Regions from separate parts of the Paenibacillus sp. MT124 genome, predicted to be linked through region 2. Evidence: riboswitches for the same ligand, from Rfam matches in the RefSeq annotation. Region 2 holds a riboswitch; each other region holds the start of a gene.
What was found. Region 2 has a riboswitch for cyclic di-AMP ahead of AC3RCI_RS10245 (NlpC/P60 family protein). Riboswitches for the same ligand answer to the same signal wherever they lie in the genome.

Region 1: another riboswitch for cyclic di-AMP. It lies ahead of AC3RCI_RS00525 (C40 family peptidase); the one in region 2 lies ahead of AC3RCI_RS10245 (NlpC/P60 family protein).
Region 3: another riboswitch for cyclic di-AMP. It lies ahead of AC3RCI_RS00150 (resuscitation-promoting factor); the one in region 2 lies ahead of AC3RCI_RS10245 (NlpC/P60 family protein).

What each region holds. Positions count from the first base shown of each region.
Region 1 is NZ_CM179500.1:107,718-109,983, reverse strand. Features, by position in the region: gene AC3RCI_RS00530 (hypothetical protein) at 1-409, shown strand, start outside; cyclic di-AMP (ydaO/yuaA leader) riboswitch at 670-807, shown strand; gene AC3RCI_RS00525 (C40 family peptidase) at 811-1,281, shown strand; gene AC3RCI_RS00520 (GNAT family N-acetyltransferase) at 1,573-2,085, shown strand; gene AC3RCI_RS00515 (c-type cytochrome) at 2,240-2,266, shown strand, end outside.
Region 2 is NZ_CM179500.1:2,170,186-2,172,451, reverse strand. Features, by position in the region: gene AC3RCI_RS10255 (alkaline phosphatase family protein) at 1-605, opposite strand, end outside; tRNA gene AC3RCI_RS10250 (tRNA-Leu) at 876-960, opposite strand; cyclic di-AMP (ydaO/yuaA leader) riboswitch at 1,322-1,453, shown strand; gene AC3RCI_RS10245 (NlpC/P60 family protein) at 1,459-1,923, shown strand; gene AC3RCI_RS10240 (carboxymuconolactone decarboxylase family protein) at 2,003-2,266, opposite strand, start outside.
Region 3 is NZ_CM179500.1:31,481-33,746, reverse strand. Features, by position in the region: gene AC3RCI_RS00150 (resuscitation-promoting factor) at 1-937, opposite strand, end outside; cyclic di-AMP (ydaO/yuaA leader) riboswitch at 1,209-1,462, opposite strand; gene AC3RCI_RS00145 (TatD family hydrolase) at 1,705-2,266, opposite strand, start outside.

The DNA of each region.
Region 1 (2,266 bases), 2.1 Mb from region 2:
GATCCCCAAGCTGTATAGTATCTTTCTGGATGGATTCCACTCGCTGCAGCTGCTGCTGCCAGGCATTCCATATGTAGCCGGATGGATTGTATATGGATGGATCATACATCATGCTTTGTTATATATGCAGTTTGGCGCTACAGCTCCCGAGGATCAGGGCGGGGTAAAAGGTACATTTATCGGTCTATTGCTCGCCTTGCGTCATATCATTTCTCTCATTGGTATTGCAGTGGTTCTGGGAGGAATTCATCTGCTCATCTTCGGTGCCTTCACATCTGCTTCGTGGTTCCTGACAGGTCTCATGGGTCTGATCCTGCAACAAACCTATCCGCTCGCCAGATGTTTGTTGGATATATGGAAGATATGCGCTCATTTCCGTCTGTGGCAGTCCAAGTCCTCCAAAGGTTAAAAAGTGTAATGAACCGCACGAAAATTGTTACCATCTTCATGTAAACTTATGTCAATGTTAACGCTTCACAAACGCAAACCCCGACCTTTCCCCGTCAAAGGTCGAGGTTTTTTTTGCTAATTTTCTTGTTAAACGTTGCCAAAGGCTTACTCCTCTGTTACAATAATCGCAGTGAGTTTTTAGTAACAACTTTGTAATCTTTACCTTATGAATTGTAACTACTTAAAATTAAATCGTCATTTCTTGATTTCGCAGGTGCACAACTAGCATAGCCAAATTCCTGGCACCTGGGAAGCGGGGGAACCAGTTATGGGTGAATTGATCTTGCTACAGAGGGATCATAGGGGACCTTCAACCGAATCCTTAAGCTAACCTCGCAGGCGTTGGAAGGGGTATATCTCTTGTTCAAAAAGAAATTAACAGCAGCTGTCCTTAGCTTAACATTTGCACTATCACTTGGAGCAGGCAGCGCATTCGCAGATTCAAAAATGGATAAAGTAATTGATTCAGCAATGGGAACTACATACAAAAGTGGTGGAACAACGCTTAACGGCTTTGACTGCTCTGGATTCACACGGTATGTATTCGAAAAGCTGGGCATCGATTTGGCTCGTCAATCCAGTTCCCAATTCGACATGGGTGACTCGGTATCCCGCATGGAAATGAGACCAGGCGATCTGGTTTTCTTCAATACAACGGGTAAAGGGGTTTCACACGTAGGGATTTTCGTGGGAGAAGGAAAGTTTGCACACTCCTCGTCTTCCAAAGGAGTTACCATTAGTTCTTTGAGTGAGAACTACTGGGCCAACCGCTATGTTGGCGCTAAACGGATTATGAGCACGGACGCATATGAATCACTGGCCCTCGACTAGGGACAAGCTGAGCAACATCATACTGTAACGAAGCATAAATCAACCGCCCGGTAAATTCTCCGCAGGAATGTATCCGGCGGTTTTTTTGTGCTTGTTCGTCCGTGCCCTTATGATGTTTTTACCCATCCTGCTATAATATAAACGAAATTCCAGGAACTTTTGTTTCACTTTTTTTCAAGGGAGCAAAACCTTGCCAAATGCCCTCCTCTTTTGTAGAGTGAAATCAGGATTAAATATGAAATGACATATGTTATAAACGATTAGCGTATGACTAAAAGTAGCTTGTTCACAATGAAAGGAGCGTGCAGTGGTGTGGATGAAGCTTCTGTAACGTTTCACGTTGTGCCGATGCAGGAAGAACATGCAGCATTGATCTGCAGCTGGACATATGAACCACCCTATAACATCTATACCTGGCTGCCCTGGGAACAGATGAAGGCGCTGGAGGTTGAATTCGGCGATGAGCAGCTTCGAAAAGAGCAATATGCAGTTGTACTCGGAGAGCAGGACCAACTTTGCGGATTCGTTCAATTCTTTCCTCTTGAAGGCGTGACGCGGATTGGGCTTGGTATGCACCCCGAACAGTGTGGACAAGGTCGCGGTACTGCCTTCGTCTCTGCGATCGTGAAGGAAGCCATTCGGCGGAACCCTAGTCATGAGATTGATCTCGAAGTACTCACCTGGAATACGCGAGCTATCCGGGTTTATCTCAAGGCCGGATTTGTCACCAAGGATACGTATGAACGACAGACACCAAGCGGTTTGAAGCCTTTTTATTGCATGGTCTATGAAGGACCTCGTTAACCGTTAAACCGCATAACCAAAAGAAATTCATGCCCGTTTATGTGATTAGTTCAAAAAATTACCACAAAATGCTATGATGTCTTAACAGGTTCCGTTATAATGATATGGACAGTTTCAGTTTAGATGATCTTTCATTCTGGAGGGGACATAACGGATGCACAAATGGATCATGAGCGGGGTA
Region 2 (2,266 bases):
TCTTTGGGTAAAGAAGCAGCTGCTTGAATCCATTGAGGTATCGACAGCTTTTGAGCGGACATCCCTCTGTATATCAGGCCGTTGATTGAACCCGATTTTAATCCTTGCCGGGCAAGATCCTCATAGATCGTAGGTAAATTCCTGTTCAAATGACTCCCGTTTAAATGGATTAGAGCATCGGTCACTACCGGGTGCACTCCTTGTTTGAGCACTTCCGTCGGGCCGGTTCCGTACATGATCATTTTTTTGTTGTCCGCAGAATACCAAGTCAGACCCGGCACACGGTGAAGGTCCGAATATGCACCGGTAAGCAAGGAGCTGTCGATCGTGACGGACATCGTGGGAAAAGAACTGACCAGATTTTTATAATATTGCCCGTTCTTGATCAGAAATTGTAAGGCAGGAAGCTCCTGCTTGTCGATTCCTTGGTCGATCGCCTGATACATTAAAGAGTCCACCATCAGGAAAATGACTTTTTTCGCATTGTTACCATTAGCGGAATTTATCCGCATCAAATCCTGTTCTTTAGGTTTCGAGCTCTGACATCCGATAAGCATGGCCAATAACAAAATCCAAGGCAATTTCCGAATCCCTTTTTTCCTCATAGACAATTCACCCCATTTATGTACATTTTGTCTTGAAAATCCTGGGGTTATTCGAGGTGCTTTTTGCCAAGAGGCAATGGGACCTGAAGAAATGCCTATTGTTCAACAATATCCTTTTTCAGCCGGCGCTCCAAACAGAAGCTCGACTTGCATACAGCTATTTTGTTTTTCTCATTTGATGAACTGCAGCATCTCTAATGTAACTAAAAAAAACAAAAAGGTCCCCAATCTGCCAGAAAAAGCAGATCAGAAACCTCATGTATGAATTGATGCGGTCGAGAGGACTCGAACCTCCACGGGGGGTTAGCCCACACGGACCTGAACCGTGCGCGTCTGCCAATTCCGCCACGACCGCATATGGTATATCTCCGAGATAATCTATCGCGGCGACAAGAAATAATATATCATGTGAAATTCAATGTGTCAACAATTAAATGATTTGGTATAAAACTACGATAACCGAAAGTTATAAAATCTGGTCGAGACCTGACTTTCCCTGATGAGAATGAACCGTGCTCTCCTCTGATACTCCAATTTACTTATTTGTCCAATTTCTGTGCTGATGAAACACAAATTACGTTTTTGTCATCATAAATAAACATGGAGAACTACTATTTTTCACAAAAAGTCTTGAATTCCGTTAACATTGCAGAAGGAAGAAAGGTTTGACAATTACGCATTTATGCAATATAGTTTCAAAAGGTTACAAAAACTTAATTATTCATTTGCCGAGTTTCATGTTTGAAAACGGGGGAACCATTTTGGGTGAATTATTCTTATACATAGGAAATATAGGGAACCTTCTACCGAACCCTTAGCTAACTCCGTAGGCATCGAAGGGAGAACATTGATTTTGAAAAAACTGATCATTTCTATTTTTGGCGCAGCCGTTCTATTCACATCTGGTGCAGCAAGCACTGAGGCAAGCAGTATCAACACCGTCGTTAACAACATGACTGGAATTCCTTACAAGTGGGGCGGCACGACGCTGGCCGGGTTTGATTGCTCTGGATTTATGAGATATCTCTTCCAAAAATATAGCATTGATTTGCCACGTACTTCACAGCAGCAGGCTAAGGCGGGTACTCCGGTATCCAAAGCCAATATCCGCACAGGTGATCTGGTATTCTTCAACACTTCAGGCAGCGGCATTTCGCATACAGGCGTATACATCGGGGGCGGACAATTCGCTCATGCTTCCAGCAGCAAAGGTGTCAGCATTACCAAATTATCAAATCCGTATTTCAACACTCGCTACGTTACCGCACGCCGGGTGACTGGACAATTTATGTATAATAAGATGCTTGGAAAAATATAAGTTGGACAAGAAACAGGCTCTGGATCATTCCAGAGCCTGTTTTGCTCTCTAGTTATTCAGCACACTTGCAGGAGAAACCTTAGTGCAATGCCTTTTGCACACGCATTGCGCCTTGAGACAGCGCGTGACCGCCGCCTACTGCTCCGGCTACCGCAACCGTCTCCATAATCTCCTGATCGGTTGCGCCCTTCGCACGTGCCTCTTCTACGTGGTAAAACGTACATACTTCGTTATTGGCAAACAATCCGATGCCGAGGGCAATCAGCTGCTTGGTTTTGGCATCAATGGCACCTGACTGAAAGCATTCACCCGTAAATTCGTGATACGCTTTGACTACGCCAGG
Region 3 (2,266 bases), 2.1 Mb from region 2:
TACCAATGCCAGGCTCCTCAGAAGAGTAAGCGGTCATCGATACATTTTTAAGTACTTTGGAATATTTAAAAGAAGTGCCTGAGACGGTAATCACTTTGCTGCCTGATGCAGCGGTTTTCTTCGAGTTCGTTGTCGTTGCTTTCTTTGCTGTGGAGGTTTGGGCCGATACCGTCTGAATCTCCGGCTGCTTCACAACAGGTTTTGCTTTGGTTCCGACAGCAATAACTTTATCGACACGGTTGGTCGATACCGATTTGCCCACCATCTTTTTGGAGACTAGCTCTCCATCCTGAAACACCTTTTCGATATGCTGTACAAGTGTACCTTCTTTGCCGTTTACGATGACGCGATTGTCACCTTTGTACAAGCTAGGGTCAGCCGTTTTGATTACTTTGTACGCAATCGGCTGTTCCACTTCCACTGTACGCTTTGTTACACGCACTACGCGAATTTTCATATCTGCCTTGATTGGTGTTGCGAGCGCAGGATAAACCTTATCCTCACTGGCAACTTCAATTCCAGATTTCTGAATTGCATCTTCTACCGATGAATCGGTTGTATACAGAGTCTTGGTGTCTCCGTCTGCCGTAATGTTGACTGGAACGGCCCGCTCAATAACAATGCGGTCTCCATCTGCGATTGCCCCGTTCAAAGGCATGGATACCTCATCGTGGGGGCTGACTGTGATTGATTGCTCCTCCAGCATTTCTTGAAGCATTCCTGTACGAGTCTCTACCGCTTGAGCTTTGCCATCAATAACCAGCGAAATTTGTTTCCCGGCTTGACCGTAAACGACTAACAAGATCATGATTGTAAGCGCGATTGAGAAAATAGCGATCAGTGCCATTTGACGCATGTTCTCATGCTTCCACCGCAACGCGTAAGACTTACTGGATGATCGTGACTCATGGGTCTCTTCTGGTTGGAATGTGCCCACTTCTCCGTCCTCCTTCATAGCCTCGCCGTCTAAAGTTAATGCATGATGTCTTTGACGCGACTATACCAAATTTTCTACAGAACTGATCGATATCTCAATGACCGGTTCTGCACCATGAACCACTCTTCGCAACATGATGTCACCACCTGAATTCTTACCGTATGATGACCTTGTTTCTTTTATTCAAAAACAAAAAAGCCAAAGAAAGAGTGTAAGAGGAACTCTTTCGTGGCTTCCGAATGATTTTGAATATCGGAAATTCATGCACGAGGTTGCCTCTCTTTTTCCGCTTGCGAGGTTAGCTGTCGGGTTCGGGCGAAAGAGAGCCGCCCTATCTCCGGTCACCCGCTCATGGCGGATGCCCTTGAATTCACCCCGAGACCCAAAGAAGAAATCAAATAGCGCTTCGCAAGTGCATCCGCTGCTTTTGGGTCAGCGAACGATGCGCATCAGCTGCTTACACTGATGTTTAAGCTCTATTGGTTCCCCCGCTCTCCGTTAACGGAGACTCAGCGAGATCGGTTCATGAAAAGTATTGTTGTGTCATCGGAAAGTGTCCCTTTGTTCATCCCCCGAACATCTGTCCAATTTTCCGCACAACAATTCACTGAAAAGATGATATCCTGTTTCGATGCATGTTGTAAAGCGTTGTTCAAGTACGTTTTTCTAAATATTTGGTTAAAATATTGTAATATTCTTCATTTATTTGGATCAAAAAGCAAATTCGCTCCGTCTACCTCTCTTTTTCACCGCATTTGCTTCGTTTTTTAACGAATTCCAAATCGTTCCATGGCATTTTTGGTCGTTATTGCAGCAATTTCCTCTACCGAAATGCCTTTAATTTCCGCAGCTGCTTCTGCAACCAGACGTACATGCGCTGTTTCATTTCGTTTTCCACGATAAGGATGTGGTGTAAGATATGGGGAGTCGGTTTCAATGAAAAATCGGTCCATCGGTACCTTCGCCAGTACCTCTTTCGGCTGCTTGGCATTTTTGAACGTAATTGGTCCACCGAAGGATAGATGGAACCCTAGATCCAGACAGAGTTTTGCCGTTTCCCAGCTTCCTGAGAAAGAGTGCATGACACCCCCGACTTGTCCAGCTTTCTCTTCACGCAAAATTTTGACAATATCCTCATGAGCATCGCGATTATGAATGACAATAGGCATGTTAAGTTCACGAGCCAGTCCGATCTGTTGTCTTAATACACGATGCTGCACATCCTTGGGTGAAGTGTCCCAATAATAATCCAGGCCAATCTCGCCTATGGCAACGACTTTTTCATGTTTGCACAGAGACGCAATCCACTCGAGATCGCCCTCCTGCATC